DNA from 2 places in the Streptomyces sp. NBC_00209 genome. Region 2 is predicted to be linked to the other one. Evidence: riboswitches for the same ligand, from Rfam matches in the RefSeq annotation. Region 2 holds a riboswitch; the other holds the start of a gene.
The links. A riboswitch is a leader RNA that binds a small molecule or an ion and turns the genes downstream of it on or off. The one in region 2 is predicted to bind glycine.
Positions count from the first base shown of each region.

Region 1: linked by a shared signal. The riboswitch ahead of gcvP (aminomethyl-transferring glycine dehydrogenase) and the one ahead of gcvT (glycine cleavage system aminomethyltransferase GcvT) in region 2 are both predicted to bind glycine.

Region 1 covers NZ_CP108121.1:6,186,907-6,202,378, reverse strand. The annotation lists gene OG867_RS28175 (glutamate-cysteine ligase family protein) at 1-1,256, opposite strand, end outside; gene OG867_RS28170 (hypothetical protein) at 1,736-2,332, shown strand; gene OG867_RS28165 (DUF5999 family protein) at 2,655-2,861, shown strand; gene gcvP (aminomethyl-transferring glycine dehydrogenase) at 2,934-5,819, opposite strand; glycine riboswitch at 6,014-6,111, opposite strand; gene OG867_RS28155 (PRC-barrel domain-containing protein) at 6,228-6,596, shown strand; gene OG867_RS28150 (DNA polymerase IV) at 6,521-7,996, opposite strand; gene OG867_RS28145 (MerR family transcriptional regulator) at 8,089-8,706, opposite strand; gene OG867_RS28140 (bifunctional nuclease family protein) at 8,874-9,350, opposite strand; gene OG867_RS28135 (MerR family transcriptional regulator) at 9,404-10,144, opposite strand; gene OG867_RS28130 (FHA domain-containing protein) at 10,187-11,050, opposite strand; gene OG867_RS28125 (DUF881 domain-containing protein) at 11,133-11,921, opposite strand; gene OG867_RS28120 (small basic family protein) at 11,927-12,259, opposite strand; gene OG867_RS28115 (DUF881 domain-containing protein) at 12,256-13,158, opposite strand; gene OG867_RS28110 (mannose-1-phosphate guanyltransferase) at 13,264-15,472, opposite strand, start outside.
Region 2 covers NZ_CP108121.1:1,810,829-1,826,300, forward strand. The annotation lists gene OG867_RS07835 (trimeric intracellular cation channel family protein) at 1-107, opposite strand, end outside; gene OG867_RS07840 (ABC transporter ATP-binding protein) at 126-1,316, opposite strand; gene OG867_RS07845 (ABC transporter ATP-binding protein) at 1,313-2,416, opposite strand; gene OG867_RS07850 (ABC transporter permease) at 2,413-3,402, opposite strand; gene OG867_RS07855 (ABC transporter substrate-binding protein) at 3,492-5,252, opposite strand; gene OG867_RS07860 (ABC transporter permease) at 5,297-6,289, opposite strand; gene OG867_RS07865 (enhanced serine sensitivity protein SseB C-terminal domain-containing protein) at 6,599-7,366, opposite strand; gene OG867_RS07870 (enhanced serine sensitivity protein SseB) at 7,481-8,251, opposite strand; gene OG867_RS07875 (AAA family ATPase) at 8,377-9,060, opposite strand; glycine riboswitch at 9,245-9,338, shown strand; gene gcvT (glycine cleavage system aminomethyltransferase GcvT) at 9,480-10,595, shown strand; gene gcvH (glycine cleavage system protein GcvH) at 10,697-11,074, shown strand; gene glyA (serine hydroxymethyltransferase) at 11,095-12,354, shown strand; gene OG867_RS07895 (L-serine ammonia-lyase) at 12,532-13,914, shown strand; gene metG (methionine--tRNA ligase) at 14,029-15,472, shown strand, end outside.

The sequences.
Region 1 (15,472 bases), 4.4 Mb from region 2:
GGCAGCAGCTCGTCGCGCATCAGCTTGGTCACGGGCACCCGGGTCAGCCCGCCGGAGCGGCCGGGCCGGGGCCACAGCAGCTCGGCCTCGATGCCGTGGCGGCACGCGGTCTCGAAGTTCTCCGCGGCGGCGGAGAACGGCATCCGGGTCCACACCGGACGCGACTCCTCCGCCAGCGCCCGGACCAGGCCGTAGTACAGCGCGGTGTTGGCGATGACGTCGGCGACGGTCGGGCCCGCGGGCAGCACCCGGTTCTCCACGCGCAGGTGCGGGACGCCGTCGGCGATCCCGTACACCGGGCGGTTCCAGCGGTAGACCGTGCCGTTGTGGAGGACCAGCTCCTTCAGCTGGGGGACCCCGCCGTCGGCGAGGACGCGCAGGGGCTCCTCCTCGTCGCAGATGGGCAGGAGCGGCGGGAAGTACCGCAGGTTCTCCTCGAAGAGCTCCTCGACCGAGCCGATCCACTTCTCCCCGAACCAGGTCCTGGGCCGCACGCCCTGGTTGCGCAGTTCGGGCGGCCGGGTGTCCGTGGCCTGCTCGAACAGCGGCGGCCGCGACTCCCGCCACACCTCCCGGCCGAAGAGGAACGGCGAGTTGGCCCCCAGGGCGACCTGGACGGCGGCGACGGCCTGCGCCGCGTTCCACACGTCGGCGAAGCGTTCCGGAGTGACCTGGAGATGCAGTTGCAGCGAGGTGCAGGCCGCCTCCGGGGTGATCGATCCGGCAGTGGCGACCAGCCGCTCGACGCCTTCGATATCGAGCGAGAAACTCTCGCCGCGCGCCGCCAGCATTTGATCGTTCAGGAGGGCGTAGCGATCGACGTCGGAGAGATTGGACCGGACCATGTCGTCACGGCCGAGTGTCGGCAGGATTCCGATCATCATGATCCCGGCATCGACTTCGCCGGCCTTCCGGTCGGCATATCCGAGCCCGGTCCGCAGCTCTTCGGCCAACTGATCCAGAACACGCCCCGACAGATGATGGGGGACTATGTTCACCTCAAGATTGAACATCCCCAGTTCCGTCTGGAAATCGTGACTCGCGATGCGCTCCAGTACCTGCCCATTCAACATCTTCGGCATGGCGTCGGCGCCCGTGAGATTCAGTTCGATCTCCATGCCCATGAGGTTGCGCGGCCGGTCGAACCGCCGCTCGGCCAGGAGCCCGGACAGTGCTTCCACGCACTGGTGCAGCTTCCTCCGGTACCTCTGCCGGTCGGACAGGTCAAAGGCGCCCGCGACGACCTTCTCCCCCATCGAAGTGTCCTCCTCAAGTGGCCGGCACGCGGCCCGGGCCGCCCGCATCACGATCGATAATGCCCGCAGGACGTGATCCGTAACGCCCCGCGGACGGCGCACACACGCTAATCTGAGCGCCGGAGCCCCGGGCACATTCGCTCGGCATGACGCACCGGGCTGTTTCCCGTACGGCGAGCCCGTAAAGCGCCGATGGGTTTCGGCCGACCGCGGCGCGGGAAAAACCCGAGGCGGCGGCTGTGCCGCTCGCGCCGAATCAGCATGATCTCCGCATAATAAAGTCCGGATACCGCCTTGCCGGCAATAGCCGCGGCGGCTAGTGGAAACACCGCGTGAACACGTGTCGTATAAACTCCGCGGACGAGGCAGAGAGTTGACGCACCGGCTCAGTCACCGGCCTCCTCTGGCCCCGCCCGCCGACAACGCCGTCCGCACCCGCCCGCGCACCACCGTGTCTCCGAAGTGAGAGGCGACCCACTATGCCGCTGCATGTTCCCCCGGCCCCCGCGCCCGCGCTGCGCAGCGTCCTCGCGGCGCTCGGTTCACCGACCGCGGTCCGCGAGGCCCGCACGCCCGCCCTGCGGTCCGCACAGGGACCTCTGAGCCCCGAACACCCGCTGCCCGTCCATGTGCTGGGCGTCACCCAGGGCGGGCTCGCACCCGCCACCCGGCTCGCCGCCTGGCGCTTCCAGATCCGCAGCTCGGAGCGGGCGGTGGCGGCGGCCGACACCATGCTCACCGCGGACGGCTGGACCTTCTCGCACTTCTTCGAGGGCCCGTACATCGCCTCGACGGAGCTTGCGCTGCGCCAGGCGGAGGGGATGAGCGGCTTCTACCAGCCGAGGCTGCTGTCCATCCCCGACCTGTACATGCTGGCCCTGTGGCTGCACGGCGACCCCACGGCGGACGCGTCCTGCGGCGCACCGGGCCCGGACGACGTGCTCGTGCCGCTGTCCCCGGCACCGCCCGGCTTCGCCGCCCACCGGCCGCACCGGGCCGCCGACCTGCTGCCGGTGATCACCACCCGCATCACACCCGGCCCCGGTCCGCTGCTGGGCTCGCCCGCCCCGGCCTGAGGCCGGCGGCCGTCCTCTCCGTGTGCTGTGCCCCGTCGCCCCGTCCGGCGGCGGGGCACAGCACACGGTCACGCGTACGGCACCCCGCCCATCCGGACTAGTCCCATCCGGCCACCCCGAACCACCCGAAGTGACAGTGCAGTTGAGTTGAACCGTCCGGGCGGGTGACGCGTCATGGGAGGAGTGGAAGCGCTGCGGCGAAATCCCTGCGGATTGTCGCCCGTGGGGCAACACTGGGATGCGACCGATCGATACGGGGGCGGTCATGAACACCTCTTCACACCGCAGGTCACTCAACTCGACGCAGCGAAAGAACCCATCCATGTGCCAGCATCAGCCACCCTGCCCGACAGCCGACTCAGCCGACCGGGAGGCCGCCCGCCAGGTGGCCCACCACCCGGAGCAGGGCTGGAGCCTGCTGTGCAACGGCGTCCTGCTCTTCGAGGACACCGGTGAGCTGCTTCCGGACGGGCAGATCATCGCCCCGCACAGGCCCCTGGCCGCGAACCGGGTGGTCAAGGCCGCCTGAGCGGCCCGGACGGAAAGAGGAAGGGGCCGGCCCGGAGAAAAGTCTCCGCACCGGCCCCGACGCATGTCCGCGTCAGTTGTCGTACTCGTCCAGGGGCGGGCACGAGCAGACGAGGTTACGGTCACCGAACGCACCATCGATCCGGCGCACCGGCGGCCAGTACTTGTCGGCGGCCGAGACACCGGCCGGGAAGACCGCGACCTCGCGGCTGTACGCGTGCTCCCACTCCCCGCCGAGCGCGGCGGCGGTGTGCGGGGCGTTGGCGAGCGGGTTGTCGTCCGCGCTCCACTCCCCCGACGCGACCTTCTCGATCTCGGCGCGGATCGCGATCATCGTGTCGCAGAAGCGGTCCAGCTCCGCGAGGTCCTCGCTCTCGGTCGGCTCGATCATCAGCGTCCCGGCGACCGGGAACGACATGGTCGGCGAGTGGAAGCCGTAGTCGATGAGCCGCTTGGCGACGTCGTCGATGCTGACGCCGGTCGCCTTGGAGATCGGGCGCAGGTCCACGATGCACTCGTGCGCCACCAGACCGGCCGGGCCGTTGTACAGGATCGGGTAGTGCGGTTCCAGACGCTTGGCGATGTAGTTGGCCGCGAGTACGGCGACCTGCGTCGCGCGCTTCAGGCCCTCGCCGCCCATCAGGCGTACGTACGCCCACGAGATGGGGAGGATGCCGGCGGAGCCCCACGGGGCCGCCGAGATCGGGCCGACGCCCGTCTCCGGACCCGCCGCGGGCTGGAGCGGGTGGTTGGGCAGGTACGGCGCCAGGTGCGCGCGCACACCGACCGGGCCGACGCCGGGGCCGCCGCCGCCGTGCGGGATGCAGAAGGTCTTGTGCAGGTTGAGGTGCGAGACGTCGCCGCCGAACCGGCCGGGCTTGGCGAGGCCGACCAGCGCGTTGAGGTTGGCGCCGTCGACGTAGACCTGGCCGCCGGCGTCGTGCACCTCGGCGCAGATGTCGGCGACGTGCTCCTCGAAGACGCCGTGCGTCGACGGGTAGGTGATCATGAGCACGGCCAGCTCGTCGCGGTACTGCGCGATCTTGGCGCGCAGGTCCTCGATGTCGACCTCGCCGTCGTCGGCGGTCTTGACGACGACCACCTTCATGCCGGCCATCACGGCGCTCGCGGCGTTGGTGCCGTGCGCGGAGGACGGGATCAGACAGACGGTCCGGTTCTCGTCGCCGTTGGCGCGGTGGTACGCGCGGACGGCCAGCAGCCCCGCGAACTCGCCCTGCGATCCGGCGTTCGGCTGGAGGGACACCGCGTCGTAACCGGTGACCTCGGCCAGCCGCTCCTCCAGCTCGCGGATCAGCGTCAGGAAGCCCTGCGCCTGCTCGGCGGGCGCGAACGGGTGCAGCGCGCCGAACTCGGGCCAGGTGATCGACTCCATCTCGGCGGTCGCGTTCAGCTTCATCGTGCAGGAGCCGAGCGGGATCATGCCGCGGTCCAGCGCGTAGTCGCGGTCGGCGAGCTTGCGCAGGTAGCGCAGCATCGCCGTCTCGGACCGGTGCTGGTGGAAGACCGGGTGGGTGAGGATCGTGTCGGTGCGCAGCATCGCCTCGGGCAGCGCGTCCTCGGTGGTGGCGTCCAGCGCCTCGACGTCCCCGTCCGCGCCGAAGGCGGCCCAGACGGCGGCGACCTGGGTGCGGGTCGTCGTCTCGTCGCAGGCCAGCGAGACGGTGTCGGCGTCGACCAGGCGCAGGTTGACCCCGCGCTCCCGGGCGTCGGCGACGACCTCGCCCGCCCGGCCGGCGACGCGGACGGTGAGCGTGTCGAAGTGGGAGCCGGTCACCACGTCGACCCCGGCGGCGCGCAGGCCCGCGGCGAGAATCGCGGCGTAGCGGTGGGTGCGCCGGGCGATCGTGCGCAGGCCCTCGGGGCCGTGGTAGACGGCGTACATGCCGGCCATGACGGCGAGCAGCACCTGGGCGGTGCAGATGTTGCTGGTGGCCTTCTCACGGCGGATGTGCTGCTCGCGGGTCTGGAGGGCCAGGCGGTACGCCTTGTTGCCGTCGGCGTCCACCGAGACGCCGACCAGGCGGCCGGGCAGGCTGCGGGCGAACTTGTCGCGGACCGCCATGAAGCCGGCGTGCGGCCCGCCGAAGCCCATCGGGACGCCGAAGCGCTGCGTGGTGCCGACGGCGATGTCGGCGCCCAGCTCGCCGGGCGAGGTGAGCAGCGTGAGGGCCAGCAGGTCGGCGGCGACGGTGACGATCGCGCCCAGCTCGTGGGCCTGGTCGATCACGGGCTTGAGGTCCCGGACGGCCCCGGAGGCGCCGGGGTACTGGAGGAGCACGCCGAAGACGCCCCCCTCGGCGACCTCGGCCGAAATGCCGTTGGTGAGGTCGGCGACGACGACCTCGACGCCGGTCGGCTCGGCGCGGGTCTCGATGACGGCGACGGTCTGCGGCAGGGTGTCGGCGTCGACCAGGAAGACGCCCTTCTTGACCTTGCCGACGCGCCGGGCGAGCGCCATGGCCTCGGCGGCGGCGGTGCCCTCGTCCAGCAGCGAGGCGCCGGAGGTGGGCAGGCCCGTGAGCTCGGCGACCATCGTCTGGAAGTTCAGGAGGGCTTCGAGCCGGCCCTGCGAGATCTCGGGCTGGTACGGCGTGTACGCCGTGTACCAGGCGGGGTTCTCCATGACGTTGCGCAGGATCACCGGCGGGGTGAACGTGCCGTAGTAGCCGAGCCCGATCATCGGGGCGAGGACCTGGTTGCGGTCGGCGAGCCGGCGGAGCTCGGCCAGCACCTCGGCCTCGGTCCGGGCCCCCGGCAGGGCCAGCGCCTCGGCGCTCTTGATCACGTCGGGCACGGCGGCCGCGGTCAGCTCGTCCAGCGAGCCGTAACCGACCTGGGCGAGCATCTTCGCCTGCGCCTCGGCGTCGGGGCCGATGTGGCGCTGCTCGAACGGAATGCCCTGTTCCAGCTGCGTGAGCGGGGTGCGACGGGGGGTCATGGTGGAGGCCTCCTGGTCTGTCACGACCTGCGAAGGGCACCACGGCGCCGGGTGCCCTGACGGCCTCCCCCTCTGTCATCTCAACCTGAGAGCTTCACCGGCACCACGGCGGGCGCCGGCTTTCACCGTCGGTGAGGGAGAGGTTCCGTACGGCCCATCGGCCGCGCGCAACCCGCCCTGCTTTCCAGAGTGACCTCGTCCGTGCGGTACGGGGGCCTGAGAGATTCCGGGGAGGATTTGCTCCTTCGGCGTCCTCCGGATGGGCTCCGGACGACTCTCCCGCACGGGGTCAGCAGCCATGGCCAGCCTACCAGCGGGGTACACGACGAGAATTCTCGAGTGGCCAAGACCACGGAACTGCATTTCTGTAGTCCCTGTGGACCAGCCGCGACCAGTGTGGGAGGGACCGTGCAGACCGACATCGACCCGCGCAGCCTGATCGGCCGCAAGGCCGTCGACCGCAAGGGCACCAAGATCGGGACCGTGGACGAGGTGTACCTCGATGACGCGACCGGGGTCCCGGAATGGGCGGCCGTGCGCACCAGGCTCTTCAGCCGTGACGCCTTCGTGCCGCTGGAGCCCAGCGAGTTCGTGGACGACACCCTGCGCGTCCCCTTCGACCGTGCGCTGATCAAGGACGCGCCCGACTTCGGCGTGGGTCGCCATCTCTCCCCCGAGCAGGAGCTCCAGCTCTACCGGCACTACGGCCTGGACGCCGCCCCCGGCGCCCCGGCCCCCGACCGCGACTTCGGCCGACTGGCGGGCCAGGAGGAGTAGTAGTCCGGCGGGTCCGGGACGAGCGGCAGCGGGTCGGCGGCCCGCAGCGCGGGGTCGTCCACGCGGAACGTACGCACCCGGCCGGGCGCCGTCGCCCCCGGCTCCTCGAACCGCACGGTCACCCGCCCGACCCCGCTCCCCTGCACCCACCCGTGTCCGTGGACCTCGTGGTGCACATCGTGCCCGGCCGGCCAGCGCCGAGCCGCGAGCTGCTCGGCGGACTCCTCCGGCCCGGGCCCGCCGCCCGCCGCCCCCTCGCGGGCATCGGCGTCCTCCCGCGGCCGCGCCGCGTCGTCGTCCGTGAGAGCCTCGGCCGCCGCCCGCTCACCGGCGGCCTGGGCGAACAGGTCCTCCTGGGTGTAGTCGGCGAGCCCCGTGACCCCGACGCCCAGCAGCCGCACCCCGCCCGTGGTGTGCACGGTTTCCAGGAGCCGGGCGGCGGCCTCCCGGACGACCGCGGGGTCGTCCGTGGGGCCGCGCAGCGTCTCGGAGCGGGTCAGCGTGGAGAAGTCGTACCGGCGCACCTTGAGCACCACCGTGCGCCCCGAGCGCCCCGCCCCCCTCAGCCGCTGGACACACCGGTCGGCCAGCCGCTCCACCTCGGTGCGCACCCGGACGCGGTCGTGCAGGTCCACCTCGAAGGTGTCCTCGACGGAGACGGACTTCGCGTCGCGCTCCGCGACCACGGGCCGGTCGTCGTAGCCGGAGGCCATCCGGTGCAGCGCGGCGCCGTGGGCCTTGCCCAGGAGCCGTACCAGCTCCGCCTCGCCCGCCTCGGCGAGGTCGTTGACGGTCGTCATGCCGGCGCGGCGCAGATGGTCCGCCGTGGCGGGGCCGACGCCGGGCAGGGTGCGCACCGGCATGGGCGCGAGGTGCGCCCGCTCGGTGCCGGGCTCGATCAGGCGCATCCCGTCGGGCTTGGCCTCCTCGGAGGCGATCTTGGCGAGCATCTTGGACCCGGCGAGCCCGACCGATCCGCTCAGTCCGGTGACCGCCTGGATGACCTCGCGCAGTTCCCGGCCGATCTCCAGGGCGGAGGCGGTGTCGTCGGCGGTGCCGCCCGCTTCGAGGTCCACGAACGCCTCGTCCAGGCTGAGCGGTTCCACCAGCGGCGAGAGCCGGCCGAGCAGTTCCATGACCTGGTCGCTCACCGTGCGGTACAGCGTGAAGCGCGGGACCAGATAGGCGGCGTTCGGCGCGAGCCGTCTGGCCTGCGCCATCGGCATCGCCGAGTGCACCCCGAAGCGCCGTGCCTCGTAGGAGGCCGTCGCGACGACCCCGCGCGTCCCGAGCCCGCCCACCACGACCGGTTTGCCGCGCAGGCTGGGCTTCGCCGCCTGCTCCGCGGAGGCGTAGAAGGCATCCATGTCCAGATGCAGGATGGTGGGCGCGGCTCTCACACCAGCCGATGCTGCCCTACCGCACTGACAATCGCCGCGTCATCACGGCCCCGGCCCCCGCGATTCCCGCCCCGGGCGCGCCCTCAGAGGTGTCAGACGGCCCGGTTGCGGCGCCGCGCGAGCTCGTCGGCCGGGTTGTGCCCGATCAGCGTCTCACCGGTGTCCACGCGCTCCCCGTGCAGCTGCGACAGGGCGGCGTCCACGTCCCGCCAGACGACTCCGACGGCGATCCCGAAGACGCCCTGGCCGCCCTGGAGCAGATCGACCACCTCGGCGGGCGAGGAGCACTCGTACACCGTGGCCCCGTCGCTCATCAGCGTCATCCGCTCCAGATCCTGGAAACCGCGGGCCCGCAGATGCTGGACCGTGGTCCGGATGTTCTGGAGCGCCACGCCGGTGTCGAGGAAGCGCTTCACGATCTTCAGCAGGACGACGTCCCGGAAGCTGTAGAGCCGCTGAGTGCCCGACCCGTACGCCGGACGGACGCTCGGCTCCACGAGGCCGGTGCGCGCCCAGTAGTCCAGTTGCCGGTACGTGATCCCCGCCGCCGCGCACGCCGTGGGCCCGCGGTAACCGATGTCCTCGGCCGATGCCACGCCGTCTCCCGCCACCGCAGCCGGCGAAGCCGACTGCCTGATGGTCCGGCCGGCCGTACTCCCCTGCTGCGGATACGGCGCACCCGCTGCCGTACCGTCGCCGCTGCTTCTCACGCCGACCTCCGTCCTTGACCTGCCCACTCGAAGGTAGGCAGTCACCCGGGGTGCGTCAACGATCGCCACACTCGGCACGCCGAGTGATAATCACCCTGAGGGTGGTTTCGCGTGACCGTTGACGGGGAAAGGCTCACCGGATGTGCCGGTGGCCACCGCCAAAGACGTCACTGGCTGTTGTTCGTCCCGAAGTCCTCCGGAGAGATCTGGTCGAGGAACTCGCGGAATTTCTCCACCTCGTCCTCCTGCTCGTCGGGGATCGCGATCCCCGCGTCGTCCAGCACCCCGTCACTGCCGTAGATCGGCGTTCCGGTGCGCAGGGCGAGGGCTATGGCGTCGGAAGGCCGCGCGCTCACCTCGACACCGCCGGCGAAGACCAGCTCCGCGTAGAAAACCCCTTCGCGGAGGTCCGTGATCCGGACCTCGGTGAGCTCCTGGCCGACGGCCTCGAGCACATCCTTGAAGAGATCATGGGTCAGCGGCCTGGCCGGAGCCATGCCCTGCTGGGCGAAGGCGATCGCGGTCGCCTCACCAGGACCGATCCAAATGGGGAGGTACCGGTCGCCTCCCACTTCACGCAGGAGCACGATCGGTTGGTTGGAGGGCATTTCCACCCGGACACCCACAACGTCGAGCTCGTTCACACAGCAACCCTAGGACGTGCTCGGCAGGTTTGGGTAGTCGGGCTCGTCCGCCTTCAGCGCAGCCGTACCTGCAGAGCGGTCTGAACGAGCGCGGAGTGCAGCCGTACGGACAGCTCCGCCAGCTCCTTCGCGGTCGCCTCCGCATGCGCTCTGGTCTGCGGATTCCGGTGCCGGCGCAGCGGCGCGACCATCTGCTCGATGAGCCCGGCCTCCCGGTCTGCGGCGCCCCGTACGGCCCTGAGGTGACGAGGTTCCAGACCGAATCGCCCCAGTTCCGCCACAAGCCTGGCGACGGTCACCATATCGGCGTCGTACCCGCCGTCCGCCGCGGGGACGACCAGGCCGTACGACTCCCAGTCGTCCAGGTCGCTCTCGGTGACCTCGGCGGCCACCAGGAGCTCGGCGCGGCCGATCCGGGCGGCCGTGGCCCGGCCCGGCAGCCCGGCCGGTTCACCGTCCGCCTGCCCCGGCTCACCGTCGGGGGACGGCAGGGCCACCTGCTCACCGCGGGCGAGGGCGTCCAGGTGCTCGCGGATGACCTTCAGCGGCAGGTAGTGGTCCCGCTGCATCCGGAGCACCTGGGCGAGCCGCTCGACGTCCGCGGCGACGAACTTCCGGTAGCCGGAGGGGGTCCGCTGCGGTTCGACCAGCCCTTCGGTCTCCAGGAAGCGGATCTTGGAGATGGTGACCTCGGGGAACTCCTCCTGCAGCTGCAGGAGCACCGTGCCGATGCTCATCGGCCGGCCGTCGGCGGCGATGCCGTGTCGGGCACCGCCGCTCGGTGTTCTCAGCATGGACCTTCCTGGGGTTCCCCCCGGACGGCGTCCGGGGGCGGGTCAGATGCCCCGCTGGCTCGCGTAGAAGACCAGCCGGTACTTGCCGATCTGCACCTCGTCACCGTTGGACAGGGCGACGGAGTCGATCCGCTCACGGTTGACATAGGTGCCGTTGAGGCTGCCGACGTCCCCGACCGTGAAGCTGCCGTCGGCGCCCCGGCGGAACTCCACATGGCGGCGGGAGACCGTCACGTCGTCCAGGAAGATGTCGCTCTGCGGGTGACGGCCGGCCGTGGTCAGCTCGCCGTCCAGCAGGAAGCGGCTGCCGCTGTTCGGGCCGCGGCGCACCACCAGGAGCGCCGAGCCGAGCGGCAGGGCGTCGACGGCGGCCTGCGCCTCGGGCGACAGCGACGGCACGGCGGTCTGGCCGGTGGCCTCCGCCTCGTACGCCTCAAGGCCGGAGATCGAGATGGTCGACGTCGTCTCCGAGGCGCGCTCCGGGACCCCGCCCCGCAGCGGCGCACCGCAGTTGGAGCAGAAACGGCTGGCCTCGGCGTTGCGGTGGCCGCACCTCGTACACACCGGCATGGACGAAGCCTCCTGGCTCGGGGCTCCGAAACCTATGCGGCCGGGACCGGCAGGGTCAACGGACGACGCGCCGGGACCGCCCGGGTAGTCACCCCCCTGGCCCGTCACCTGGTCGCGGAAGAGAGGGCGCTCCGCGCCCTGCTCGTCGGGCTGACCATGGCGCGGCGCGCGATGACGTGCGTTCTCATCGCGGGCGCTCTTGCCGAACAACTTCCCAAACAACTTCACGGGCGATTCCCCTTGACCGAAACAGACCCGCCCGTGGGGCAGGACGAACCCTGAATGAACACACCTGCCGACCCGGACATCTTCACAACGTCCGTATCCACTCGACAGTTTCCACCACGCGCCACGATTACGATGCGGCGACCCCCCGCAACCGTCCGCTCGTGTTCCCCGACGCCCGGGCGCCCGGGGATCACTGGCCCGACGACCGAGCGTAGTCAGGCCGCTCCGCCGGTCGCAAGGCGTCCACGACAATGTCGTCGGCCCGCAGCACATGCACGGTGGCCTGCTCCTTCTCCAGCGTCTGCACCACACCCCCGGGGATGTTCAGCGCCGGTTCCAGATCCTGCGGCTTGCCGATGACCTTGAAGACGTACGGTGCGGTGATCTTGCGCCCGTCGACCTTGACGGCACCCGCGTCACCGGAGAAGTACGTATTGGCCACCACACGGACGCCGTTGACCTCGACGGCCTCGGCGCCGGCCGCCCTGAGCTCCTGGAGGGCGTCGAGCAGCATGTCGGGACGCACGGCGCCGCCGGGGTCGTTGACCGTCATGGTGATCCCGGGGCCGTGAGCCGCCACGGTCCCGGCGAGCACGCCGAGTTGCCGCTCCTTCTCAACCGTCTGCTTCCGGGCCTCCTCGGCCTGGTCGGAGCTGTTCTCGAGCTCCGTGCGCTGGGCGTCGAGGCGCTGCTTCTCGTCCTCCAGCCGCTGCGTGCGGTCGTCCACCTCGTCCAGGATGCGCACCAGGTCCTCCTGGCGCGCCCCGCGCAGGGCGTTGCTGTCGCTGTTGGACCGCACCTGGATGGCGAGCCCGAGCCCGAGGCCGAACAGGAGGACGGCGACGATGAGTTGGGCGCGGGTCACCCGGGGCGGCCAGAGACCGGCGATCAGCCGCCGGCGCCCGGTGAGCTCCTGCGGGGCGTCGGCCCGGGGCTCCGCGCCGTCGTCGGAGTTCACGTTGAAGTCGTCGTTGCTCATCGGCATCAGGCCCGGAAGACGTGCCGGCGGATCGCCGCGGCGTTGGAGAAGATCCGGATGCCCAGCACGACCACCACACCCGTGGAGAGCTGGGCGCCGACGCCCAGCTTGTCGCCCAGGAAGACGATGAGGGCCGCCACGACCACGTTCGAGAGGAACGAGACCACGAAGACCTTGTCGACGAAGATGCCGTCGAGCATGGCCCTCAGCCCGCCGAACACCGCGTCGAGCGCGGCGACGACGGCGATGGGGAGATAGGGCTCGACCACCGCCGGAACTTCGGGCCGGACCAACAGTCCGACCACGACTCCCACGACGAGGCCCAGTACGGCGATCACGATGTGCCCTTCCCTGTGTCTGCGGCCTTGTATGGCTCTGCTGTCCGTACCATCAGGCTCGGGGCGGCCGGAAGGCTCAGCTTCTCCTGGACGGAGATGCTGGTCCGGATGTCGAAGGTGTCCTTCAGCGCCTGCAGGTAGCGGCCGTCGGCACTGTCCCGGAAGGCCGCACCCAGCTTCTTGCCGTCCCCCACCGCGAGCACCGAGTACGGGGGCACGAGCGGTTTGTTGTCGACCAGTATGGCGTCGCCCGCGGCCCGGATCGCCGACAGGGCCGTCAGCCGCTGTCCGTTGATGGCGATGGCCTCCGCGCCGGACTCCCACAGCCCGTTCACGACGCGCTGCATGTCCCGGTCCCTGACCCGCCCGGTGTCGGAGAATCCGCTGGTCTCGCGGGGTCCGCCGCCGCCCTGGTCGGTGTCCTCGGCGTCGTCCACGACGACCTTGAGTCCCGGCCCGTGCACGGGCGTGGCCCCGGAGAGCAGCGCCACCAGCTCTGCCTGGTCGCCCCCGTGTTCCTGAAGGGCCTTGCGCTGCCGGGTACTGACGTCGTCGCGGACGTCCTCCACCTGGGACTCCAGGGTGTCGGCCGCCGCCGTCTCGGCGTCGATGCGGTCGATCAGCTCCTGCTTCTCCTTGGCCAGGACCGGCGCGGTCACCCGTGCCTGGGCGGCGCCGAGCGTGACGACCAGGGCGGCGAGGACCAGACAGGCGGCGAGACCGAGCTTGGCCTTGAGCGTACGGGGCATGCCCGCGCGCCCCTCGGCCGCCCGCCGGGCCGCCGCTTCGGCGTAGCCGTCGTCCAGGCTGTGTTCCATCACGTTGGTCAGCAGCAGCATGGATGCGTCGGGGCGCTTGGGCGGCGGGGCCGTGCTCCGACCGTGGGGCTGCTGCGACATGCCGCACATCGTCGCATGTCGCGGCGGCTTACGCCGAATGGCCCCACCGTTGGACGGGCGGCCGCCGGGACGGGCGGTGCGTCCGCCCGTCCCCGCGGCCCCTTCTCAGTTGCCCGCGCTGTCCACGATCGCCGCCCACTCGTCGAGCAGTGCCTCGGCGGAGGCGTCGTCGGGCCCCTCGGCCCACAGGTGGGTGACGGCTTCCGCCGGGTCCGGCAGCACCATGACCCAGCGCCCGTCCGCCTCCACGACCCGTACGCCGTCCGTCGTGTCGACGTCCCGGTCGCCGGCCGCCTCCACGACCCGGCGCATGACCAGGCCCTTCACGGCCCACGGTGTCGCCAGGTCGCGGCGCAGGACGTGGGCGCGCGGAATGCGGGCGTCGATCTGGCTCAGCGTGAGCTGGGTCCTGGCGACGAGCCCGATGAGCCGCACGAACGCGGCCGTGCCGTCGAAGACGCTGGCGAATTCCGGAACGATGAAGCCGCCGCGCCCGTCTCCTCCGAAGATGGTGCCTTCCTCACGCCCCACCCGGGTCAGGTCGTCCGGCGACGTGGTCGTCCACTCGACCTGCGTGCCGTGGTACGCGGCGACCTGCTCGGCGACCCGCGTCGTGGTGACCGGGAGCGCCACCCGCCCGCTGCGCCGCTCGGCGGCGACGAGGTCGAGCATGACGAGCAGGGCCCGGTCGTCCTCCACGATCCGGCCGCGTTCGTCCACCAGGGACAGCCGCTCGCCCACGGGGTCGAAGCGGACACCGAAGGCCGCCCGCGCCGAGGAGACGATCTCACCGAGGCGCACGAGACCCTTGCGCCGGGCTTCGGCCGTCTCGGTCGGCCGGGATTCGTCAAGACCGGGGTTGATGGTGAGCGCGTCCACGCCCAGCCGTCCCAGGAGGCTCGGCAGCACGAGCCCCGCGCTGCCGTTGGACGCGTCGACCACGACCTTCAGCTGGGCGTCGGCGATCCCGGTGGTGTCCACGTTGCGCAGGAGGGACCCGGTGTACGAGTCGAAGACGCTGGACGGGAAGTAGATGTCGCCGATCTCGCCGGGGAAGGCCCGCCGGTACTCCTGCCTGGCGTAGACCCGGTCCAGTTTCCGCTGCCGCGCCTGGGAGAGGTCCGCTCCGCGTTCGTCGAAGAACATGATGTCGACGGAGTCGGGCACGCCCTGAGACGTACGGATCATGATCCCGCCGGCACTGCCGCGCGCGGTCTGCTGACGCGCGACGGGCAGCGGTACGTTCTCCAGGTCCCGTACGTCGATGGCGCTGGCCTGGAGCGCGGAGATCACGGCCCGTTTGAGCGCCCGGGCGCCTCGGGAGTGGTCCCGGGCGGTGGTGACGGTGGAGCCCTTCTTGAGCGTCGTCGCGTAGGCACCGGCCAGCCTGACGGCGAGCTCGGGGGTGATCTCGACGTTCAGGATTCCGGAGACGCCGCGCGCCCCGAACAGATGGGCCTGGCCGCGGGACTCCCAGATCACCGAGGTGTTGACGAAGGCGCCGGCCTCGATGGTCTTGAAAGGGTAGACGCGGACGTTCCCCTGGATGATGGATTCCTCACCGACGAGGCATTCGTCGCCGATGACGGCGCCGTCCTCGATCCGGGAGGCGCGCATGATGTCGGTGTTCTTGCCGACGACGCAGCCGCGCAGGTTGCTGTGGTCGCCGACGTACACGTTGTCGTGGACCACGGCCTTGTGCAGGAAGGCGCCGCTCTTGACGACGACGTTCGACCCGATGACCGTGTGCTCGCGGATCTCCACGCCGGCTTCGACCTTGGCGTAGTCCCCGATGTAGAGGGGGCCGCGCAGCACGGCGTCGGGGTGCACGTCGGCGCCTTCGGCCACCCAGACCCCGGGCGAGATCTCGAAGCCGTCGATCTCGACGTCGACCTTGCGCTCCAGCACATCGGCCTGGGCCTTCACATAGCTCTCGTGGGTGCCCACGTCCTCCCAGTAGCCCTCGGCGACATAGCCGTAGATGGGCTTGCCTTCCTTCATGAGCTGCGGGAAGACGTCCCCGGACCAGTCCACGGAGGCGTCGGCCTCGACGTAGTTGAAGACCTCGGGCTCCATGACGTAGATGCCCGTGTTCACGGTGTCCGAGAAGACCTGGCCCCAGGTCGGCTTTTCCAGGAAGCGCTCGACCTGACCCTGCTCGTCCACGATCGTGATCCCGAATTCCAGGGGATTGGGAACGCGGGTGAGGCAGACGGTGACCAGACCGCCCTTCTCCTTGTGGAAAGCGATGAGATCCGTGAGGTCGAAGTCGGTGAGCGCGTCACCGGAAATGACGAGGAAGGTGTCGTCCTTC
Region 2 (15,472 bases):
TCGAAGTTCTTGCGTACGGCGAGCAGGGCGCCCGAGATCGCGAAGACGAAGATCCCCACGATGTCGAGCGCGTGCTGGACGGAGGGCGTGAACAGTTCGTTGAGCACCGGGCAATTGTGCCCGTACTACTCCTTCGTACCGTCCGGGGCGGGCTCGGAGGGCTCGGCGGCCTTCGCGGGCGCTTCCTTCACCGGTGCCTCGGAAGGCTCCTTGGCGGGCGCCGACCGGACCGTGATGACGTCCGCGACCAGCGGCGCGTCGCCCGGCACCTGGTCCTCGCCGTTCTCCGGGTGGTGGCAGGCCACCTGGTGCCCGGTCTTCAGCTGGAGCAGCGGCGGCTCGGTCGTGCCGCAGACCTTCGTCGCCTTCCAGCACCGGGTGTGGAACCGGCAGCCGGCGGGCGGCGAGATCGGCGACGGGACATCGCCCTTGAGCAGGATGCGGTCGCTCTTGGCACCGCGCCGGCGCGGGTCCGGCACGGGCACCGCGGACATCAGCGCCTTCGTGTACGGGTGCATCGGCGCCTCGTACAGCGACTTGCGGTCCGCCAGCTCCACGATCTTGCCGAGGTACATGACCGCGATCCGGTCCGAGACATGGCGGATCACCGACAGGTCGTGCGCGATGATCATGTACGTAAGGCCCAGCTCGTCCTGGAGGTCGTCCAGCAGGTTCACCACCTGCGCCTGGATCGACACGTCCAGCGCGGAGACCGGCTCGTCCGCGACGACCAGCTTCGGCTTGAGCGCGAGCGCCCGGGCGATGCCGATGCGCTGGCGCTGGCCGCCGGAGAACTCGTGCGGATAGCGGTTGTAGTGCTCGGGGTTGAGCCCGACCAGCTCCAGCAGCCGCTGGACCTCCGCCTTCACTCCGCCCTCGGGCTTGACGCCCTGGAGCCGGAAGGGAGTGGAGACGATCCCGCCGACCGTGTGGCGCGGGTTCAGCGAGCCGTACGGGTCCTGGAAGATCATCTGGATGTCGCGCCGCATCGGCCGCAGCCGTCCGGCGGACAGATGGGTGATGTCGCGGCCCTGGAACTCGACCTTGCCGCCGGTCGGTTCGAGCAGCCGGGTCACCAGCCGGCCCATGGTCGACTTGCCGCAGCCCGACTCGCCGACGACGCCCAGGGTCTCCCCGGGGCGCACGTCGAAGGTGAGCCCGTCCACGGCCTGGACCGCGCCGACCTTGCGCTTCAGCACACCCTTGGTGATCGGGAAGTGCTTGACCAGGCCGTCCACCTTGAGGAGCGGTTCGGTGCCGGACCCGTCCGACCCGGCCGCGGCGGGCGCGGGAGTCTTCTTGTTCAGCTCAGTCACAGCTTCGGCGCAATCTCTTCGGTCCAGATCCGGTCGCGCTGCTCGGGCGACATGTGGCACGCGGAGAAGTGCCCGTCGCCGACCTGTCGCAGCTCCGGACGCTCGGTGCGGGTGATGTTGTCGGGCGGGACGTCGGCGTACGGGCAGCGCGGGTGGAAGGCGCAGCCCGACGGGACGTTGATGAGACTGGGCGGCGAGCCCTTGACGGGGATCAGCCGCTCGGTCTGCTCCCGGTCGATCCGCGGCATCGAGCCGAGCAGGCCCCAGGTGTACGGGTGCTGGGGCTCGTAGAACACCTTCTCGGCGGAGCCGCGCTCGACGCAGCGTCCCGCGTACATCACGAGGATCTCGTCCGCGATCTCGGCGACGACGCCGAGGTCGTGGGTGATCATGATGACCGCGGAGCCGAACTCCTTCTGGAGATCGCGGATCAGGTCGAGGATCTGCGCCTGGACGGTGACGTCGAGGGCGGTCGTCGGCTCGTCGGCGATGAGCAGCTGCGGGTTGTTGACCAGGGCCATCGCGATCATCGCGCGCTGGCGCATGCCGCCGGAGAACTGGTGCGGATAGTCGTCGAACCGGCGGTGCGGCTCGGGGATGCCGACCCGGTCGAGCATCTCGACGGCGCGCTTCTTGGCGGTCTTCTTGTCGACCTTGTGGTGGACCCGGTGGGCCTCCACGATCTGCGCGCCGATCGTGTAGTACGGGTGCAGGGCGGACAGCGGGTCCTGGAAGATCATGGCCATCTTCTGGCCGCGCAGCCTCCGTACGCGCTCGGCGCCGGAGCCGATCAGCTCCTCGCCCTCCAGCCAGATCTCGCCGCCGATGCGGGCCCGCTCCGAGGTGTGCAGGCCCATGATCCCCAGCGAGGTCACGGACTTGCCGGAGCCGGACTCGCCGACGATGCCGAGGGTCTGGCCGGCCTCCAGGTCGAAGCTGACGCCGTCCACGGACTTGACCAGGCCGTCGTCGGTGTCGAAGTGGACGCTGAGGTCGCGTACGGAGAGGAAGGGGTGGCCGTCGCCCGGGCGCGGGGCCGGGACGCTCTCGGCCGTCCGGGAGTCCTTCTCGGTCGAGTCCTTCTTGGTCACGCCGCTCATGAGAGCCTCACCCGGGGGTCGATCGCGGCGTACACGAGGTCCACCAGCAGGTTGCAGATGACGATGAAGAAGGCCGCGACCAGGGTCACGCCCATCACCTTGGGCAGGTCGGCGGTGGTCACGCCCTGGATCGCGAAGGCGCCGAGCCCCTGGAAGGAGAAGACGCGTTCGGTGATGACCGCGCCGCCGAGGAGCAGCGCGAAGTCCATGCCGAAGATCGTGACCAGCGGGGTGAGCGCGGACCGCAGCCCGTGCTTGACGACCACCTTGCGTTCCTGGAGGCCCTTGGCGCGCGCGGTCCGGATGTAGTCCTCGCTCATGGTCTCCAGCATCCCGGCCCGGGTGAGCCGGGCGTAGAGCGCGGAGTACAGCAGGGCGAGCGTGCACCAGGGCAGGACCAGGCTGCCCGCCCAGGCGACCGGGTCCTCGGTGATGGGGACGTACTCCCCGTTGCCGAAGAGCGCCAGGACCACCAGGCCGGTGAAGAACATCGGGAGCGAGACGCCGGCGAGGGCGACGCCCATGGAGAGGCGGTCGAAGAGCGAGCCCCGCTTCAGCGCGGAGACGACGCCGATCGCGACACCGGAGATCACCCAGATGACGGCGGCACCGACGGCCAGCGAGAGCGTGACCGGGACCCGGTCCACAAGCTGCGGCCAGATCTCGGTGTGCGTCTTGAACGAGTACCCGAAGCACGGGGCGTTGCACGTGACGGGGTCGGGGCCGAACTGGTACTGGGCGCCGACCACGATGCCCTTGATGAAGTGCCAGTACTGGAGGTACAGGGGCTGGTCCAGGCCCAGGTTCTTCTTGACCGCGGCGATGACGTCGGGGTCGGGGCTCTTCCCCACGTACTGGGCGGCCATGGAGTCGAGGGTCTGCCCGCCGAGGCGGGGCACCAGGAAGAAGATCGCGAACGTGACTGCGCTGACCACCAGCAGCAGCAACACCGCGGCGAATACGCGTCGGATGATGTACGCAGCCACAGCCGTGCGGCGCCGGGCGGGTGGGGCGGGAAACCCCGCCGCCCGGCGCCTTCACCTGCCTTTCAGGGGATACTTTTGATGAACAGGCGCTACTTGGTGGACGACATGAGCACGTAGTCGTACATGCCGAGGTACGCGTCGGTGACGGTGACGTTCGCCGCGGAGGCCGGGCGGTACAGCAGGTTCTTGCGGTAGTAGAGCGGAACGACCGAGGCGGTCTCCATGACCTTCTGGTCGACCTCGCCCCACGTGGCGTTGCGCGCCGTGGTGTCCACCGTGCCGATGCCCTTGACGAGGAGGTCGTTGACGCCCTTGTCGTTGAGCTCCATCAGGTTCGTGCCACCGGACGGCTTGATGGCCGAGCCGTTGACGATCTGGTCGAGGAAGCCGAAGCCGGTCGGCCAGTCGGCGCCCCAGGCCATCATCATCATGCCCGCGTTGTTCTTGTGCACCCAGGCCGGGACGCCCGCGAAGTCGGTGAAGTACTTGTCCGCCGGGAACTGCTTGATCTCGGCGGTGACGCCGATGGCCTTCAGGCTGTTCTGGAGCTGCGTGGCGGCGGTGACCTCGTCAGGACGGTCGGAGCGCGCCGTCAGCGTGGTCTTGAAGCCGTCCGGGTGACCGCACTTGGCCAGGTGCTCCTTGGCCTTGGCCACGTCGCCCTTGCTGCCCTCGGTCGGGTACAGGTCGAACTTCTTGTAGCCGGCGACGGTCGGGGGGATGACCGTGCTCGCCGGGTCGCCCTTGACCGAGCCGCCGATCGAGTCGACCATGCTCTGCTTGTCGACCGCGTACTGGACGGCCTTGCGGCACTCGACGTTGTCGAACGGCTTCACGTTGACGTTCAGCGCGAGGTACTGCAGGGCGCCGGCGTACGGGTTGTCCGTCTTCGCCTTCTCGGCCGCCTTGCCGAGGACCTTGGGCTGGGTCTTGGACTGGAGGCCCGTGCCCGCGATGTCCGCGGTGGTCTCGTCGTTGAGCAGGTGCTCGTCGACGGTGGTGGGGTTGACGTTGAACTTCAGCTGGATCTTGTCCGGCAGCGCCTTGCGGATCGGGTCCGACTTCGGGTCCCACTCCGGGTTGCGGACCAGGGTCGCGCCCTTGCTCTCGTCGTACGCCGAGAACTTGTACGGACCCGAGGAGACCATCTTCTGGACGTAGCTGGCGCCCGTGTCGGCCTTCTGCTGGACCGGCGCGGTCTGCGAGAACGCGGCCAGGTAGTCCATGTCCGCGAACGGCTTGTTCAGGTGGAAGACGATCGTGTACTTGTCCGGGGTCTCGATGGACTTCAGACCCGCGGTGGACTTGTCCTTGTAGGGACCCTTGTACTTGTCGCCGCCCTCAAGGTACGCCTTGAAGTACGTCGGGCCGTTGGACAGGGCCTCCGGCGCGAAGTTGGAACGCTCGACGGCGTACTTGACGTCCTGCGAGGTGATCTCGGAGCCGTCCTCGAACTTCACGCCCTTGCGCAGCGTGTACGTCCAGGTCTTGGCGTCCGCGCTCGCCTTGCCGAGGCCGGTGGCGAGGTCGGGGACGACCTTCAGGCTGTCCTTGCCGGCGGCCGGCTGGAAGGTGACCAGCGAACGGGCGTACAGGCGGGAGAAGTTCTGCACCCAGCCGTAGTACGTGTTGCCGGGGTCGAGGGAGTCCGGGCCACTGGTGTGCTCGTAGGTGACCGTCCCGCCCTTCTTGTCACTGGCGTTGACGATGCTCGTCAGACCGGCGTCGGCCTTGGCGTTGCCGCCGCCGCCCTTGCCGCTGCCTTCGTCCGAGTCCGGACCGCACGCCGTGGCGCCGAGCGACACCGCGATCGCGACGGCTATGAGCGCCGCTGTCTTTCTGTTCTGCATGCTGAGGAAAGCCCCCTCGCTAGTCCTGTGCGGCACTGCCGCGTTTACTTGCCACGAGGGTCGAGTGCGTCACGCAGCCCGTCCCCCAGCAGGTTGAAGGCCAGCACGGTGATGAAGATCGCCATGCCGGGGATGACCATGAACATCGGGTCCACCTCGTAGAGGTCGACCGCCTGCGTGAGCATGCCGCCCCAGGACGCCTGCGGCGGTGCGATACCCACGCCCAGGAAGGACAGGGCCGCCTCGAAGAGGATGTTCGTGGGGATCAGCAGCGTCGCGTACACGAGGATCGGCGCGACCAGGTTGGGCAGCAGCTCGCGGAAGAGGATGAACGGCCCGCGGGCGCCCAGCGACCTGGCGGCCTCCACGAACTCGCGCTCGCGGAGCGACAGCGTCTGCGCGCGCACGATGCGGCCGATGTACGGCCAGCTGAAGAAGCCGATCACGAAGATCAAGACCGCGATCCGCAGCGTGAGCCCTTCCATCCCGAAGGCGTTGCCCTGGAGGGACGCGGAGATGGAGATCGCGAAGAGCAGCAGCGGGAAGGCCAGGAAGGTGTCCATCAGCCGGCTGATCACGCTGTCCACCCAGCCGCCGTAGAACCCGGCCACGACACCCATGACGACGCCGATGACGACGGAGAGCAGGGTGGAGCCGACGGCGACGACGAGCGAGACCCAGGAGCCTTCGAGGATGCGCGCGAAGATGTCGCGGCCGGTCTGCGGCTCGACGCCGAACGGGTGGTCCCAGCTGATCCCGCCGAAGCTGCCCTTGGGCGCCAGCATGACGGGGTCGACCAGGGTCTGGTTGAACGCGTTGGGGTCGAGACCCAGGAGCGACTGGAGCGGCTTGGAGAACACCGCGGTCAGGATCAGCAGGACGACAACGATGCCACCGGCCATGGCGGCCTTGTCCCGCTTGAACCGGGTCCAGGCGATGCGGCCGAGCGAACGGCCCTCGATCTCCTTGCGGCCCGCGCCTTCCAGCACCGCTTCGGGCCGCGTATCCGCCCTGGTGGTCTCGATAGGTGCCGTCATTGCGCTGGAGACCCCTCTCGGCCGGCGGTGGCCGGCCCGTGACCGCCGCGGTAGCGGCTCGTACATAGCTAGTTGCGTGGGAGTCTTCAGCCACTTCGCGCACACCCGCCAGACCTGACGGGGAATGTTTGCTCAAACGTGATGCCGTCAGAATGCAACCGATATCCGAACAGCCGGGCTCGACAATCGGGCCTCTCGGTCACAAAACGGCGATAACGAACACTTCGCGCACGAACGCCGAAGTGCCCGCAATGCCCCTTATTTGCCGGGGCCTGACGTGGGATCAGTACGTGGGATCAGTGCGCGGGATCAGTACGCGGGTGCCTGGGGGTAGCCGTAACCGGGCGCGGCGTGCGCCTCGCGGTCGTAGAAGGGGCGGGAGTTGACGCGCAGCCACATCGCGACCGGGTCGTACTCGTCGGACATCGCGACCGTGGAGACCGGCAGCCCCTCGGGGACGGCGCCGACCGACTGGCGCATCATCGCGCGCACCGCGTCGACGGACGGCCGGCTCGTGTCGTACAGATCGAGGCCGACCGCGAGGTACGGGACGCCGAGCGCGGGCTGCACCCAGGCGCGGCGCAGGGAGCGGATCGCGGGGGTGTGGTGGGCGTTCTGCGTGAGCTGGGCGTAGAACCGCGCGAGGTCGAGGGCGGGTTCGCTGATCCGCAGCGGCCCGGCGGGCATCCGGTCGAGGCCGGTCGCGATGCGGCGCAGGTCCAGCCAGGGGATGCCGACGCCGCCGCCGGGGGCGTGCGGATTGAGCCAGACGCCCCAGCGGTCGGGGTAGAGGGCGCGCGCGATGTCCAGTCCGGCGACGACCTCGTGGTCCCGGCTCCAGCCGCTGGCGGTGAGCTCCTGGGCGGAGGTGACGCACGGGGCGTAGCCGAGCCCGTCGACCTCCATGTTCCCGTACTGGGCGTCGGGGGCGCCGGGGCGGCCGTGCCACAGGAGCATCCGGACCCGGCCGGACGCGAGGGCCTGGAGCAGCGCCTCGTACGCGTCGTAGCGCCCGGGCGCGACCTGGCGCAGCATGTGCTCGACCTGACCGGCCGCCGCGGTGCCTGACGCACTCACCCTGGTCCCGCCCCTCGTAGATCCTCTGCTCCGGCCACCGGGCATCGGCCTTCGGCCATCAAACCAGCTTATGCGGCCGCACCGTCACCGGCTTGACGCCGCGGCCGCCCCCCGTCACTCCGGGGCGCGCGTGTAGAAGGGCCGCACCCGCTCGCGCATCCAGTCGGCGACCGGGTCCTGCGCCACGTCGAGGAGGACGAGGTTGACCGGCCACGGCACCGCGACGCGGCCCAGCGCCCGGCCCAGGGCGTCCATCGGGGCGCTCTGTCCGGCGCCGTCCCAGGTGGAGAACTCGACGCCGACGAAGAGCACGGGGTCCTCGCCCTCGACGCTGGCCAGGACCCGGCGGGCGGAGCGGACGACGCCGCTCTCGTGGAACTCGCCGGCGGCGGCGGCCAGGAAGTCGACGGGCTCCTCCCTCCAGTCCGGCTCGTACAGCCGGACCCGGCCCCCGGTCGCCGGGCCGTCGAGCGGGGTGCGCCCGGCCCGGCACAGCTCGGCGACGGCGGGCGGGGGCAGCGGCAGTCCGACGGCGCCGCCCGGGTTGACGGCGATGCCGAGCTGCGGGGGCAGTCCGCGGGCGAACTCGACGGCGGGGGCGACGGTGAAGGACATCCGGTCGCCGACGCAGGTCAGGAACTGGTGCTCGGAGCTGTAGACGGGGACGTACGCGGCCCCGTCGATCTCCATCGCGGGCAGGTCGAGGTCCCGGGCGTCGGGTCCGCCGCCGTTGGGCAAGGGCACCCAGACATGGCTGCGGCCGAGCACCTCCAGCAGGCGGCCGCCCGCCTCCGGGGTGCCGAGCGAGGCGCCCAGCACCTGTTCGAGTTCATTGGCCGGCCAGCCGCTCTGCGGCAGGCTCCCGGCCTGTGCCGGAATGTCCACTGCTTCCCTCTCGCCCCGTTGCCGTGCAGCAAGAGGGTACGGCCTCGCCCGGGCTCCGTCGCTCCCCGGGGCTGTCCGGAAACCGCCCGTCCCCGGCTACCGTCCGGCCGTTGGACGGTCCGCTTTCAGCCGTCGGTCTGTGCGTGTGCGAACGTGATGCGCGTGAGCGTCCCGGCCGCCTCGCGGTCGAGCAGCACCGCCGAGGCGCAGCCGCGCGGCAGCAGCCCGGCCTCGGTGTCGCGCTGCAGCCGCCCCACGGCTCTGCGGTGCCGGGCGAAGGCGTACGCGGAGACGCCCCGGCCGCGCTCGCGCTGGCCCTCGCGCGCGGTCCGGGCGGAGACGTCGAGCAGGACCAGATGCAGGCCGCTGCCCCGGCGCCGGGCATGGCGGGCGAGCAGGGCGCGGACCCAGCTCTGCGTACCGCAGTCGTGGACGACGACGGAGGCGCCGGAGCGCAGCGCCCGCCGCAGTCCCCGGTAGTGGGCGAGGCGGACGAGCGGGCGGTAGAGGACGTAGGGGAGTAAGCGGGGCAGCCGGCGGGCCCAGCGGTCCCGGGCGTCCTGGGAGTCGACCGCGTGCGCCGGGGCGGTGCGGGAGATCAGCGTGGACTTGCCGCTGCCGGGGAGCCCGGAGACGACCACGACGTCCCCGGCGGCGAAGCACAGGGCGCGCGGACCGCGCCCGGACCGGCCGCGCAGATCCCGCACGACGGGCGGATGCGTGCCCACCGCCTGCCGGGGTGGCGAGCCGGACTGTGCGGGCAGCGCGGTGCTCGTGGTTCCCGCGGTCGTCGCGTAGCGCAACGTCATCGCCTCCCCCTGGCCGTACGGCCGACGCGTGCAGGACCGATACCTACCCCCGAAGTGTAAAGAAAAGGTAATGCGAGGCAACCGTCCGACCCGCCGCGAAACCGTGACCCGGCCCACCGGTCCCGGCGCCCCGCTCCCCCGGAATGCGTGCGATGATGACCCCGCCAACTGCATACAGGCCGCTTGAATCCGCGCGGGAGAGTCCCGGTCACCGTGCCGGGCGCCGAAGGAGCAAGATCCTCCCTTGAATCTCTCAGGCCCCGTACCGCGTGGATGAGGCAGATCTGAAAAGCGAGCCGCCCGGCGGCTCCACCCAAGGTGCAAGCCGAACCCCCGCGGGGTCTCTCGGCGAACCTCTCAGGTTCCGATGACAGATGGGGAGGGATCGTCCTCGTCGTCATGCCCTGGGAGCCCGTTTCATGAGCAGCACCCCCCGTCTCACAGCCCTCGACACCCTGCACCGCTCGCTGGGCGCCACCATGACCGACTTCGCCGGCTGGGACATGCCGCTGCGGTACGCGAGTGAGCGCGACGAGCACAACGCCGTCCGCACGAGGGCCGGTCTCTTCGACCTGTCCCACATGGGCGAGATCACGGTCACCGGCCCGCAGGCGGTGGACCTGCTGAACCACGCGCTGGTCGGCAACATCGGCACGGTCTCGACCGGCCGGGCCCGCTACACGATGATCTGCGCCGAGGACGGCGGCATCCTGGACGACCTGATCGTCTACCGCCTCCAGGACACGGAGTACATGGTCGTCGCCAACGCCGGCAACGCCCAGCTCGTCCTGGACACGCTCACCGGGCGCGCCGCCGGCTTCGACGCCGAGGTCCGCGACGACCGCGACGCGTACGCGCTGCTCGCCGTGCAGGGCCCCGCGTCCCCGGCGATCCTCGCGGCCGTGACCGACGCCGACCTGGACGGCCTGAAGTACTACGCCGGACTGCCCGGCACGGTCGCCGGGGTCCCCGCGCTGATCGCCCGGACCGGCTACACCGGCGAGGACGGCTTCGAGCTGTTCGTCGCGCCCGGCCACGCCGAGCAGCTGTGGCGGGCGCTCACCGACGCGGGCGCCGCGCACGGCCTGATCCCGTGCGGCCTGTCCTGCCGTGACACGCTGCGCCTGGAGGCGGGCATGCCGCTGTACGGGCACGAGCTGACGACCTCGCTGACCCCGTTCGACGCCGGGCTCGGCCGGGTCGTGAAGTTCGAGAAGGACGGCGACTTCGTCGGCCGCAAGGCGCTGGAGGCCGCCGCGGAGCGCGCCGAGACCGCCCCGCCCCGCAAGCTCGTCGGCCTGGTCGCCGAGGGCCGCCGGGTGCCACGCGCCGGATTCCCGGTCGTGGCGAACGGCGAGGTCATCGGCGAGGTCACCTCCGGGGCCCCCTCACCCACGCTGGGGAAGCCGATCGCCATGGCGTACGTCGACGCGGCGCACGCCGAGCCGGGCACCGCCGGAGTCGCGGTGGAGATCCGAGGCAGCCACGAGCCGTACGAGGTCGTGGCGCTCCCCTTCTACAAGCGCAAGAAGTAGAACCGTAGGACCCGGCCGGCGCCGCGTACGTGACGCGGTCCCGTCTCACACCGTAAGACCACCGTTCATCCGCACTCCCCGCGTACAGGAGAATTCAGACCATGAGCAACCCCCAGCAGCTGCGGTACAGCAAGGAGCACGAGTGGCTGTCGCCCGCCGAGGACGGTGTGGCCACGGTCGGTATCACCGAGCACGCGGCCAACGCGCTCGGTGACGTCGTCTTCGCGCAGCTTCCCGAGGTCGGCGACACGGTGACCGCGGGCGAGACCTGCGGCGAGCTGGAGTCGACCAAGTCGGTGAGCGACCTGTACTCGCCGGTGACCGGTGAGATCACCGCGTCCAACCAGGACGTCGTGGACGACCCGTCGCTGGTCAACTCCGCTCCGTTCGAAGGCGGCTGGCTGTTCAAGGTACGCGTCGCGGAGGAGCCGAAGGACCTGCTCTCCGCCGACGAGTACTCCGAGTTCTCCGGCAACTAAAGACCCCAAGGGACCACCTGATGTCGCTTCTCAACTCCTCCCTCCACGAGCTGGACCCGGACGTCGCCGCCGCCGTCGACGCCGAGCTCCTGCGCCAGCAGTCCACGCTCGAAATGATCGCCTCGGAGAACTTCGCTCCGGTCGCGGTCATGGAGGCACAGGGCTCCGTCCTGACCAACAAGTACGCCGAGGGCTACCCCGGCCGCCGCTACTACGGCGGCTGTGAGCACGTCGACGTGGTCGAGCAGATCGCGATCGACCGCATCAAGGCGCTCTTCGGCGCCGAGGCCGCGAACGTCCAGCCGCACTCCGGTGCGCAGGCGAACGCCGCCGCGATGTTCGCGCTGCTGAAGCCGGGCGACACGATCATGGGCCTGAACCTGGCGCACGGCGGTCACCTGACCCACGGCATGAAGATCAACTTCTCCGGCAAGCTCTACAACGTGGTCCCGTACCACGTGGACGACACCGGCGTCGTGGACATGGCCGAGGTCGAGCGCCTGGCCAAGGAGGCCAAGCCGCAGCTGATCGTCGCCGGCTGGTCCGCGTACCCGCGCCAGCTGGACTTCGCCGCCTTCCGCCGCATCGCGGACGAGGTCGGCGCGTACCTGATGGTCGACATGGCGCACTTCGCCGGTCTGGTCGCCGCGGGCCTGCACCCCAGCCCGGTGCCGCACGCCCACGTCGTCACCACCACCACGCACAAGACCCTCGGCGGTCCGCGCGGCGGGGTGATCCTCTCCACCCAGGAGCTCGCCAAGAAGATCAACTCGGCGGTCTTCCCGGGTCAGCAGGGCGGCCCGCTGGAGCACGTGATCGCGGCCAAGGCGGTCTCGTTCAAGGTCGCGGCGGGCGAGGAGTTCAAGGAGCGCCAGCAGCGCACCCTGGAGGGCGCCCGCATCCTGGCCGAGCGCCTGGTCCAGCCCGACGTCACCGAGGTCGGCGTCTCCGTCCTGTCCGGCGGCACCGACGTGCACCTGGTCCTGGTGGACCTGCGCAACTCGGAGCTGGACGGCCGGCAGGCCGAGGACCGGCTCCACGAGCTCGGCATCACGGTCAACCGGAACGCCATCCCCAACGACCCGCGCCCGCCGATGGTCACCTCCGGCCTCCGGATCGGCACCCCGGCCCTGGCCACCCGCGGCTTCCGCACCGAGGACTTCACCGAGGTCGCCGAGATCATCGCCTCGGCCCTCAAGCCGTCCTACGACGCGGACGACCTGAAGGCCCGGGTCACCAAGCTCGCCGAGAAGTTCCCGCTGTACCCCGGCCTGAAGTAGCCGACCCGGCGCGTTCGCGCCTCCGGGAGGGGCACCCGCACACTGAACAGTGGGCGGGTGCCCCGTCCCTTGTCCCCCCGCTGTCCCCTCCGCTTTGTCTCTTGCACTCCGGGCCGTCCCGCCCGTACCGCACCACCCGGCAGACAACGGCGTCTACCAACCCTTAGGAGTCACCCCGTGGCCATCTCGGTCTTCGACCTGTTCTCGATCGGCATCGGCCCGTCCAGCTCCCATACGGTCGGCCCCATGCGCGCGGCCCGTATGTTCGCGCGCCGCCTGAAGAACGAGGGCCTGCTCGCGCACACCGCCTCGGTCCGGGCCGAGCTGTACGGCTCCCTCGGCGCCACCGGCCACGGCCACGGCACCCCCAAGGCGGTCCTGCTCGGCCTGGAGGGCGAGTCCCCGCGCACCGTGGACGTCGAGACGGCCGACGAGCGCGTCGAGGCGATCCGCGCCGGCGGCCGGATCAACCTCCTCGGGATGCACGAGATCCCCTTCGACGCGGACGAGCAGCTGGTCCTGCACCGCCGCAAGGCGCTCCCGTACCACGCCAACGGCATGACCGTCTTCGCGTACGACGCCGAGGGCGCCCCGCTCCTGGAGAAGACGTACTACTCGGTCGGCGGCGGCTTCGTCGTGGACGAGGACGCCGTGGGCGAGGACCGGATCGTGCTGGACGACACGGTCCTGAAGTACCCCTTCCGCACCGGTGACGAGCTGCTGCGGCTGGCCCGCGAGACCGGTCTGTCGATCTCCTCGCTGATGCTGGAGAACGAGCGCGCCTGGCGTACCGAGGAGGAGATCCGCTCCGGGCTCCTCGGGATCTGGCGGGCCATGCAGGCGTGTGTGACGCGCGGGATGTCCCGCGAGGGCGTCCTGCCCGGCGGCCTCAGGGTGCACCGCCGCGCCGCGAAGACCGCCCGCCAGCTGCGCGCGGAGGGCGACCCCCAGACGCACGCCATGGAGTGGATCACCCTCTACGCGATGGCGGTCAACGAGGAGAACGCGGCGGGCGGCCGCGTGGTCACCGCCCCGACGAACGGCGCGGCCGGCATCATCCCGGCCGTCCTGCACTACTACATGAACTTCGCGGCGGGCGGCGCGACCGAGGCCGAGAAGGACGACAGCATCGTCCGCTTCCTGCTGGCGGCCGGCGCGATCGGCATGCTGTTCAAGGAGAACGCCTCCATCTCCGGCGCCGAGGTCGGCTGCCAGGGCGAGGTCGGCTCCGCCTGCTCCATGGCCGCGGGCGCCCTCGCCGAGGTCCTGGGCGGCACCCCCGAGCAGGTGGAGAACGCCGCCGAGATCGGCATGGAGCACAACCTGGGCCTCACCTGCGACCCGGTCGGCGGCCTCGTCCAGATCCCGTGCATCGAGCGCAACGGCATGGCCGCGGTGAAGGCGGTCACGGCGGCGAAGATGGCGCTGCGCGGCGACGGCAGCCACAAGGTCTCCCTCGACAAGGTCATCAAGACGATGAAGGAGACCGGCGCCGACATGTCCGTCAAGTACAAGGAGACGGCCCGGGGCGGGCTCGCGGTGAACATCATCGAGTGCTGAGGGGCCGTGCTGAGGGTGCCGGAAATCCGGTAAAGGGGGCTGTCTCCCATTCGATAAGATGCAAACGGCCTGCGACAGAGGCACCCGCACCTTAGAAACTGGGAGCATCCAACGATGACTCGACACCTGATCACCAGCGCGCTTCCCTACATCAACGGGATCAAGCACCTGGGGAACCTGGTCGGGTCGATGCTCCCGGCAGACGTCTACACCAGGTATCTGCGCCAGCGGGGCGAGGAGGCGCTGTACATCTGCGCCACCGACGAGCACGGCACCCCGGCGGAGCTGGCCGCGAAGGCGGCCGGGCTGCCGGTGGCCGAGTTCTGCGCGCGGCAGCACGACGCGCAGAAGGCGGTCTACGACGGGTTCGGGCTCGCGTTCGACTACTTCGGGCGCAGCTCCTCCGCCGAGAACCGCGAGATCACCCAGCACTTCGCTCGCAAGCTGCACGAGAACGGTTTCATCGAGGAGCGGGCGATCCGCCAGGTCTTCTCGATCGCCGACGACCGCTTCCTGCCGGACCGCTACATCGTCGGTACGTGCCCGCACTGCGGATACGACAAGGCGCGCGGCGACCAGTGCGAGAACTGCACCCGCGTGCTCGACCCGACGGACCTGATCGAGCCGCGCTCCGCGATCAGCGGCAGCAGCGAGCTGGAGGTCCGGGAGACCAAGCACCTCTTCCTCCTCCAGTCGAAGCTGTCCGGCGAGGTCGAGGCGTGGATCGACAAGACGAGCGACGAGTGGCCGCACCTGGCGTCCTCGATCGCCCGCAAGTGGCTCACCGAGGGCCTGCACGACCGGTCGATCACCCGTGACCTGGAGTGGGGCGTACCGGTCCCGGCGGACACCTGGCCGGAGCTGGCGGCCGAGGGCAAGGTCTTCTACGTCTGGTTCGACGCCCCCATCGAGTACCTCGGGGCGACGAAGGAGTGGGCGGACCTGGAGCCGGAGACCCGGGACTGGAGGTCCTGGTGGTACGAGACGTCCGACGTCCGGTACACGCAGTTCATGGCCAAGGACAACGTCCCGTTCCACACGGTGATGTTCCCGGCGATGCAGATCGGCACCCGTGAGCCGGTCAAGCGGGTCGACCACGTCAAGGCGTTCAACTGGCTGAACTACTACGGCGGCAAGTTCTCGACGTCGCAGCAGCGCGGCATCTTCTCGGACACCGCCCTTGAGCTGCTGCCCGCGGACTACTGGCGCTACTTCCTGATGGCGCAGGCCCCGGAGTCGGACGACACGTCGTTCACCTGGGAGCTGTTCGCCACCTCGGTCAACAAGGACCTGGCCGACACCCTCGGCAACTTCGTGAACCGGGTGCTGTCCTTCTCGCGCAAGCGGTTCGGCGACGAGGTCCCGGCGGGCAAGGAGGCCGGGGAGGCCGAGCGGAAGCTGGGCGAGGAGATCGCGCGGCTGCTCGCGGAGCACGAGGGCCACATGGAGGCGCTCCAGTTCCGCAAGGCGGCCCAGGCCCTGCGCGCGCTGTGGAGCGCGGGCAACTCCTACCTGGAGGAGAAGGCCCCCTGGCTGGAGATCAAGACCGACCAGGAGG